DNA from 3 places in the Moritella sp. 24 genome. Region 3 is predicted to be linked to each of the others. Evidence: predicted binding sites of a transcription regulator. Region 3 holds the regulator's gene; each other region holds the start of a gene.
The links. The regulator sigma-54, encoded in region 3, starts transcription at its own class of promoters, with help from an activator protein. The targets are predictions, from matches to a motif close to GTTGGCACGNNNNTNGNNT.
Positions count from the first base shown of each region.

Region 1 (3,294 bases), 1.0 Mb from region 3:
CTAACCCAGTTCGGCTCATGCTATGCCATTGGTCACGATTACGACCCGTATTTAAGATCATAGGGTAATTTTTACAGACTTCACTTGCGGCTGATTTGTAATAAAGCGGAATGAAATTAGCTTTACCAGAGGGTGTTGAAAACTGCCCATTAGTAAATAATCTAGCCTCTGACTTATCTCCATGTATCGGCCATTGCATTGGCTGGTGCTGTTGGTAATCTTGTGTAGCCAATACCGCGATATCCAAGCCTCGCGGTAAGGAATCTTGCTTAAAACCAGTCATCTGAGCATATTCCGCAAATACGTCGGCTTCACTATCAAAACTAAATTCTTTCGTGAATCCCATACGCTTAGCGACTTCAGCCAGCAACCACCAATCAGCTTTCGCTTCACCCAAGCTAGGTAAAAAGCCACGTTGACGGGAGATACAACGCTCAGAATTGGTCACTGTACCGGTTTTTTCACCCCAACCTTGCGCCGGTAATAATACATCCGCGCAGGCAATGGTGTCTGATTTAGCAATACAATCCGATACAACCACCAGCGGGCAATTTAATAACGCTTGTTGAATTTTGTCTGAATCAGGCAGGCTAACAACCGGGTTTGTACCCATAATCCAAATGGCTTTTATTTTACCTTGATGCACTTGATCAAACATATCAATGGCTTTAGCACCGTTATTGGTGGCCAGTTTATCAGTATGCCAAAACTCACTCACCAACTTATGACTCTCTGGTGTAAAGTCCATATGCGCAGCAAGCATACTGGCAAGGCCACCAACTTCACGGCCACCCATCGCATTTGGCTGACCGGTCACAGAAAATGGACTGGCACCCGGTTTACCCACGCGACCTGTCGCTAAGTGACAGTTAATAATAGCATTTACTTTGTTCGTACCACTGGTTGACTGATTCACACCTTGGCTAAATAACGTTAAGGTTTTATCAATATCGGTAAAACGATGGAAGAAGGCCAGCATAGTATCGAGTTCGAGATTACAGAATTCAGCCAGTTCAAACCAACTTGGTGTTGATTGATAAGCCGACTCAAGTGCAGCTTCGAAGCCTTCGGTATGTTGGGCGATATAAGCAAGGTCACAGGCGTTTTCTTGATCGAGAAACTCCAAAAGGCCATTATAAAGCGCGACATCCGTACCAGGACGAATGGCTAAATGCAGGTCGGCAATATCACAGCTATCTGTACGACGTGGATCTATCACGGTTACTTTCAAATTAGCGTTAGCCATTCTCGCCTGTTTAATACGGCGGAATAAAATAGGATGACACCAAGCCAGATTCGAACCGACTAAACAAATATGCTCAGCTTCTTCAATATCCGCATAACAAGCTGGCATTGAATCTTCGCCGAATGCACGCTTATGCGCGACCACAGCTGAAGACATACATAAACGTGAATTTGAGTCGATATTACTACTACCAATGAAGCCTTTCATCAACTTGTTAGCAACATAGTAGTCTTCCGTTAATAGCTGTCCTGATACATAGAAAGCAACAGCATCAGGGCCATGTTCGGCAATCACTTTATTAAATGATGACGCAACATAGCTGAGTGTGGTTTCCATGCTCTGCGCTTGGCCACGAATATAACATTCGGTAAGACGTCCTTCTGGGACTAGGGTATCGGCTAGCGTTAATCCTTTTGAGCAAAGGTTACCTAAATTGGTCGGGTGTGATTCATCACCACGAATAGTCACTGAATTATCTTGATTTACTTGCGCTTCGACACCGCAACCGGTACCGCAATAAGGACAGGTGGTTTTAACCCATTTGGGTATTTTCTTTAGCTTCTGCATATAATCATCCTTGTTTACGCATGTTCATACTATTGATAAAGCAAAAAGTTAGCCAAGTCTATCGTTTGGAGGTAACTAAGCTGCGATCCTAATGAAAGTATATTAATAATGCTTTAAACAAAGGCTAATAGACGTTTAAGTTCGATGAAAGCTCGATTGTAAAGCTCGATTGTAGTGCTTGAGACAATGTAGCGCACCAAATTGGTGCGTAAAAATGAAGCGATGGTCAGTAATTGCTAGCAGTGTCCGCTTAGTGACACACCTAATAATAACAACTTGTTACCATGCATCCCTAATCAAAGGATGCTGAAATGAAAAATAACAAAGGTTTTACATTAATTGAATTAGTGATTGTGATTATTGTACTCGGTATTTTAGCCGCAGCCGCGATGCCTAAGTTTATCAATCTTCAAGATGATGCCAAAACAAATGTCTTAAATGGTGTTAAGGGATCGATGCTGAGTGCTATTGATATCGCCTACAGTAAACTCGCTATAGACGGTTTAGAAGGCGCCAGATTTGTTAACAGTAATACGCGCTTAGACAATGATAGCCTACAACTAAGATCGTGGTGCGCTCACTGCCAGTTTCAATATGGTTATCCAGATCAAGGCTATATGAATAACTGGGACTCTATGTTGGATGGTGTCAGTGACCTTAATGGAGAACTTGATGACGTCGTTATGTTTTACCGTAATGCTAAAAACAAAAAGACCACCACAATTATTACTCTCGCTTCTAATATCACCCATCCAGCGGATCTCCAAATGTTGAAAGAGACGGGTTCAGGTAATTGCTATATAGAATACAAATACTCAGGCGTTAAAGGTGATCGACCAACAGTGACCTTATATGAATGTAAGTAGATCCCTTTATCACCTACAAGGCTACGCCTCTGAATAGTTTATTTACTTACTGCTAAGTACGCACCAGCCGCAATCATAATACTACCAGCACCGCGATTGAGTCGTTGGTGCGCCACAGGTGTCTTCAACATTTTCGCCATTCTACTCGCCCCGAACGCAATCAACATTAATCCAGACATTAGTGCAATGGATGATAAAACAGATACCAATGCAATATCTTGAGCCGTTAATACTGTCAAATCGATAAACGTCGGTAAAAATGAAATATAAAACAGGATCACTTTCGGGTTTGATGCTGAAATCAAAAATCCTTGGGTAAAGCTGGCCAACATAGCATTGTCTTTCTGGGCTTGTGTCTCAGCTTGAATATCACTTTTAATCTGAGGTAAGGCTTTAATCATCTTATAACCAAGATAAATCAGATAACTGGCACCTAAATAGCGAATAACAGTGAAGACTTCAGACCAATTTTCAGCAATAGTCGCAAGACCAAAACAGGCTAGAATCAAATAAATGACATCACTGCCAATCATTCCCATTGCGAGCATGATACATTTCTTTGGCCCCTCAACCATAGCGCGCGCCAAAATAGCAAAAACACCCGGTCCAGGTGTG
Region 1 covers NZ_CP056123.1:3,386,802-3,390,095, forward strand. The annotation lists gene HWV00_RS15010 (nitrate reductase) at 1-1,813, opposite strand, end outside; gene HWV00_RS21590 (type II secretion system protein) at 2,125-2,679, shown strand; gene HWV00_RS15020 (LysE family translocator) at 2,718-3,294, opposite strand, start outside.
Region 1: HWV00_RS15010 (nitrate reductase) is a predicted target of sigma-54. The motif match lies at 1,852-1,870, and genes of this name have one in related genera.

Region 2 (3,294 bases), 1.5 Mb from region 3:
CAATGTGGCGACTGAGTTTAAACTTGCGAAAAAACCAGCTGGTTATATGTGCATCGCACCTGTGTTATTAACGAAAATATATGAAAATGTAACACTCACTATCGGCAGTGATGCAGACACAGCAAATGTCTTAACTACGCTGGGAGCAACACATGAGAATAAAACCGTCGATGATGTATCAATTGACCTCGAAAACAAAGTTGTAACCACACCCGCTTACATGCTTGCAGACAGTCTTTTAGGTGCTAAATCTGGTATCTCTAAGCTTGTTAATTCAGTTATCACGTTGTGCTAGTTAAACATGAAGCGTTATTAACTATCGCTTAATCCGAATAGCTAATCAAAACCAAACTTTAGGGTTCGCCCTTAATTAATTCTTAAAATAGTAATTAGTCGCGCTTGTATTTAGAATACAGCTATCTTATTTAAAAGCATATTCACCAAAATGATACAAAATAACCTTGATCATATATGGTTTTTTAAAAGGTTAAACTATAAGAAATACAACTCTGATATGGTACTTTAATCGAATGCAGTTTTGATTCTGTACATTTTCACCTTTATGTTCAATAGGCCGCATATTGGTGATTTCAAAATAAACCGTAAAGTAAATCGACACCATTAGATTTCCAATAAATATGAAAAACTAATAATATCAATACATTATTTATACCTTCTCTCTATTTTAACTGTAAAATATATCATTATCAGTACTTTATAATGGTAATTCAGCCACAAGCTAAGAGACTACTACGTATTACACATGCTATGTAAATGCAGATAAAAACACCAGCATACTTGAGCAAGTAATTAACTTTTAGCACTTCAAATTCATTATATTGATATGAAATTTTATCGTACCATCGGAATTCGGGATTATTAAAAAAACCAAACATCGGGGGGAGGTAGAGTTACGACAGCTACAATTTATCCGGATGAATGCTAAGCGTCACCCGGATAAATCACTACCAACTTTCAATTAGACACCTGATTTATAAAGGTAAATTTAAACCACACCTAATTTCATAAACTCATTGGACTTACGATATAAGCCTCTGCACATGTGACATGCCCCTGTCGGCAACGACCAACTCAATTAGGTGCACATATAAAATCAAACCTCTTATCATTACTGTCTAAGCGCAGTTGGATGCTAAGTATTTTTTAAAGTAGATGTGTCAGTGAATGTTACATTTCGAACATCTTATTTATTTATCTAACTATTATTTTTATGTTGGAATAGTTATTGCTGTGATTATGGGGTACTTATCAAACGATAGAGAAAAACTATGACATTAATTAAAAATAAAATAGCACAGGCCCTATTATTTACGACTTGCACTTTTTGTTCGGTGCAGGCTAGTGCTGTATTGATCAATTTCGAAGCTGATACAGCAGGTGCCAAAGCTAATGGATTTTCGCCAGTAGGCGATCCTCTAGTAACCTTTACCGACAATGTCGGTTCAGGATTGCAAATTGGTAATTTTGGTGTTCAGGGGAATGGTAATGCTCTAGCTGTATTCTCTGATGGGGATGGAAGTGGTGTTTTTATCAACTTTGCCTCTGATATCATGAACTTATCTCTAAGTTTCGGTAATGACGATCCAAATTATTCTAATCCTGGAGATTTAGCATGGCTGGATTTGTATAAGAATGGAAGTTTGGTGGGACACACTGATGTTCTTTTGAACAGGGATGACATCATGAATCAAACTATCGGTTTTAACGGCCTTAACTTTGACCAAGCATTTTTCGCCTATACCGACGGTTCGGGGAATCCCTTTACTGGTGGAACAGGTACTAACATAGGACTAATCGAAATCATTGATGACATCAACTATACGGTGCCAGAGCCCTCCGCTATGGCTTTTATCGGTCTAGGCTTATTAGGACTTGGATGGTCCCGACGCAAAGCATAAGCCAGTGCTGTTAACTAACAGGCTGCATTTAGCAGATAAGATAAAGTATGCTAAATGCAGATTAATACCATGCCATCACAAAAATGAGCATAACATCTTATTTTTCTATAAATACGTAAATTTATAGTTCTTTAAGCTCGTTATATAAAAGTGGCATTGTGTGGATCATTGCGTATAACGCATGCTATGTGAAGTCTAAATAATCCTGTAGTTCGCTATGTGAATATAGCGAACTAATTAACCCTATATCTATTCAACATACTGAAAGCTAATCCTATCAACTAAACTTCAACGATTCAGACCCTATTTAACATATTGTCACAACACGCCATCCCCAAAGTACACTCACGTAAAATCGTCACCTCAAGGGTTATTTATCGGTGTTCAATTAGCTATTACAGGCTCTTCGGCGATTCGATATTTCTTCGGGATAGTTTCAATCGATTTTCCACCAACTCTTACGGGGTCAAACACAAGAACAGTAAGTCAATTGTAATTGGTGGTAACTCTTGTGCCGGAATTAGTCTCAATTCATTTATAAGCTCTTCTTGGTGATGGAATACATTGCGTAAAGCCTTAAGTGCAACGAACTCATCCCAATCAAAGAAATCAAACTGTTTGGCCTTTGTTAACTTATCATTAAGGCTTTGAATTGTATAATCTAAATACTCTTTCACTTGCAGGTATAATTACATTCATCGGGGCACCTTAAAATTGAGTTACATAGACGTCCGCTTAAGCGGACAAAAATAATTGGCTAAAATTTTGTAGCGAAGCGAAATATAGCTAACTATGTTTTTCCCGTTTTAAAGCGCTTGCTATGTATTTACAACACAACAAATACAGCAGCCCAAAGTGCAAGCATGAGCCAATATTTTTCGATTCTATTTACATGTAATAAGTGTTTCTGTCGAAGTTCATTAACTCCTGGTATGGCAAAACTTCCTGTTTGTTTAAGTAAACCAAATGCTGACTTATGAAACCAATTAACAAATAGAACTGAAACAGTAGGAACTATCAACTTATATTGGGAATCAAAAGATCCAAACTCATATATAGTGAGAACTAAAGGAGTACTAACACCAATAAGCAGAAATACATAGAAGCCAACTAAATTTAAAATTAATTTATATTCTCTTTGTTTACGAGTCACGAACACTCCTTAATTGACACCTAAAATTTGCATAGCAAGACAGTTCGATTACCCAAATTCATTTACCCTAATCAATAACGACTAATCAAATGAAAAATAAGATAAAATATCAATCTGACATTTAAATCTTGTCTGATAAAGTGTGCAGTCCTGTTATTTATTATTCAAGTCTTAAAAATTATTTACAATCCACTATATACAACTGATTCTATTGTCTTTTTA
Region 2 covers NZ_CP056123.1:1,284,556-1,287,849, reverse strand. The annotation lists gene elbB (isoprenoid biosynthesis glyoxalase ElbB) at 1-295, shown strand, start outside; gene HWV00_RS05860 (PEP-CTERM sorting domain-containing protein) at 1,290-1,919, shown strand; gene HWV00_RS05855 (hypothetical protein) at 2,746-3,072, opposite strand.
Region 2: HWV00_RS05860 (PEP-CTERM sorting domain-containing protein) is a predicted target of sigma-54. The motif match lies at 1,234-1,252, and genes of this name have one in related genera.

Region 3 (3,294 bases):
ACCACCAGTGCAACCAATGGCAACAGTTACATAGCTACGATTGTTCTTTTCAAGTAGCGGTAACCAAGTCGTTAATAAGTTTTCAATTTGTAGTGTAAAACTCATGACTTCAGATTGCTGACTGAGGTATTTGATTACTGGTTCATCAAGCCCTGTATAAGGTTTTAGCTCTGGGATCCAATGCGGGTTTGGTAAAAATCGTACGTCGAATACATAATCTGCATCCATTGGTAAACCGTGTTTAAAACCAAAAGATTGAAATACTAAGACAAGCTGATTATTTTTCTTACCTAAAATACGCTCTTTTATTTGTTCACTTAACTCATGAATATTGAGTTCAGTCGTATCGATTTTTAAATCTGCGTGTAAGGCGATTGGACGTAAGCGTTTTTCTTCTATTTCAATCGCTTGAGATAATGAAAATTCACCTTTGGTTAATGGGTGAAGTCGTCTTGTTTCACTGTAGCGTTTGATTAGAACTGATTTATTAGTATCAAGGAATAAGCTTGTTAGCTCGGTGCTCGCTTTTAGCTCCTCAATAATGTCATTTAACTCTTTCTTATCAGTCGGTAGATTACGCACATCAATACTCACCGCGACTTTTTCTGTTTTGGCGTTTAAGGTTTGTAATAGTTGTGGTAATAATTTAACAGGCAGGTTATCTACGCAGTAGTAGCCTAGATCTTCAAGTACCCGTAATGCGATTGATTTACCGGAACCTGATTGGCCACTGACTATTATTAATTTCATCTTTTATCCTCACATCTGCGTAGCTAATATATCCTAGTGTTAGTCAAAATTAGGTAGCTAATTTAAAACTGATAGCGATATAAAATAATGGGCTCATTATCCCGCAATTGATTTGGATATGATATGTTTTAATTATGTCAGAAGCATTAATACCTAAAGGAAATGTTTATTTCCTTTAGGTTATTTATTAGTGGGACTAAAAATTAATGACGGATTAATTTTTCTTTGTGCTTAATCACTTGGCGATCAAGCTTATCCATTAAGCCATCAATTGCGGCATACATGTCATTATGCTCATGTACGGCAAAGATTTCACCCCCATTTAGATGTATTTTGGCTTCTGCAATTTGGAGTAGTTTTTCGACATTTAAAATCACATGGATATTGTTAATGTGATCGAAATGTCGTTCTAATTTGGAAAACTTGCTATCAACGTAATCTTTCAGTGAATCTGTAATGTCTACATGTCTACCTGTTAAATTAATTTGCATATATGTCTCCCATATGAAGGTTAGATGAGCCTTATAGCAGGCTCTTACGCTGATTAGATGGCGGTATGCTGAGCGCTTCTCGATACTTCGCAATAGTGCGTCGAGCCACTTTGATACCTTGATCAGCAAGTAAATCAGCAATCTTGCTGTCACTTAATGGTTTTATGGCATTTTCTGCCGCAACCAATTTCTTAATTAATGCGCGGATAGCGGTAGATGAGCACTCACCACCGTTATCTGTACTTACATGGCTTGAAAAGAAAAACTTCAATTCAAAAATACCACGTGGTGTATGCATAAACTTCTGCGTTGTGACACGAGAAATTGTTGATTCGTGCATTTCCACTTCTTCTGCAATATCATTCAACACCATAGGTTTCATGGCTTCATCACCATATTCAAAGAAATCCATTTGGCGTTGAACAATGCATTTTGTTACTTTTAGTAACGTTTCATTACGACTTTCTAAACTTTTAATAAACCATTTTGCTTCTTGAACATGCGTACGAATAAATTGTCCATCGCTACTATTACGGTTACCCGTCGATAGGCTTGAATATTCATTGTTCACTTTTAATCTTGGCACAATGTCAGGATTTAACTCGACTATCCACTGATTATTTTTTTTCTTTACCAGAACATCAGGGATAACATAGAGTCCTTCACTTTGATCTATGGCATTTCCAGGCCTTGGTTCTAGGCTCTGGATTAATTGCATGATCTCTTTGAGTTGAGGCTCTTTTAATTTTGTTTTACGGCTTAATTGACGATAGTCTCGATTACCTAATAAATCCATATGAGATTGGATTACTTGCTGACATTCGGTTAACCAAGGCGTGTTTTTGGGTAAGTGTTGAAGTTGGATTAATAAACATTCTTGTAATGAACGTGCAGCAACACCGATGGGATCAAAATGTTGGATACGTTTTAATACCGCTTCAACTTCATCTAATTCGATCTGCTCTTCGTCACTGTCATTGGTTTCTTGATGACCTATATTGACACTCGTTAGAATATCGTCACAAGTTTGGCTAAGGTAGCCATAATTATCGATGCCATCAATAATCGCGACTGCAATTGCACGGTCAGTATCGGAGAAGGGGGTTAATTCCATTTGCCACATGAGATGTTCGTATAAGCCTTCGCTGGTTTCACCTTGGTAAACTTGGTCTAAACCATCAATACCTGCGCTACCACCGCTGTGAGTTTGCGTTTGTGGGGTATAAACATCATCCCAGTTGCTGTCGTTAGGTAGCTCATCGGGCATTGAGTCGCTATTAAGCGCATCGCTCACTTCTATTTGGCTGGTATCAGTAATTGAGTCAGTACTATCAGCGTTAAGTGAATCATCGTTATCACTCTCATTTGACGGAGATGTGTTGGGATCTTCTTGTTCTAGCAGCGGGTTGCTGTCTAACGCTTCTTGAATCTCTTGCTGTAACTCCAAGGTCGATAATTGTAATAATCGAATCGCTTGTTGTAGCTGTGGCGTCATTGCCAGAGATTGACTCATACGAAGTTGTAATGATGGCTTCATCTAACGACTACTCTCTCTTCCTTAATGCGGCTATATATCAATATCAAACTATAGTCGGAATTGATCTCCAAGGTACACTTCTTTTACTTTTTCGTTGGACAGAATTTCTTCAGAAGTACCAGATGCGATTAAATGTCCGTGGCTTACAATGTAAGAGTGCTCACATACATCAAGCGTTTCACGTACGTTATGGTCGGTAATTAACACCCCTAAACCACGATCACGTAGATGCTGAATAATCTTCTTAATATCGCCGACAGAGATAGGATCTACACCTGCAAAAGGTTCATCTAATAAAATGAACTTGGGATCAGCGGCAAGTGCTCTTGCGATCTCAACACGGCGGCGTTCACCACCGGATAAGCTCATGCCTAAACTATCGCGAATATGGGTGATATGAAATTCTTCTAACAATTCTTCTAGTTTTTCTTCACGTTCAAAACGGCTTAATTCTGTGCGAAGTTCTAAGATCGCCATAATATTTTTCGTTACTGATAAACGGCGAAAAATAGACGC
Region 3 covers NZ_CP056123.1:4,399,669-4,402,962, reverse strand. The annotation lists gene rapZ (RNase adapter RapZ) at 1-750, opposite strand, end outside; gene hpf (ribosome hibernation promoting factor) at 954-1,241, opposite strand; gene HWV00_RS19660 (RNA polymerase factor sigma-54) at 1,273-2,778, opposite strand; gene lptB (LPS export ABC transporter ATP-binding protein) at 2,827-3,294, opposite strand, start outside.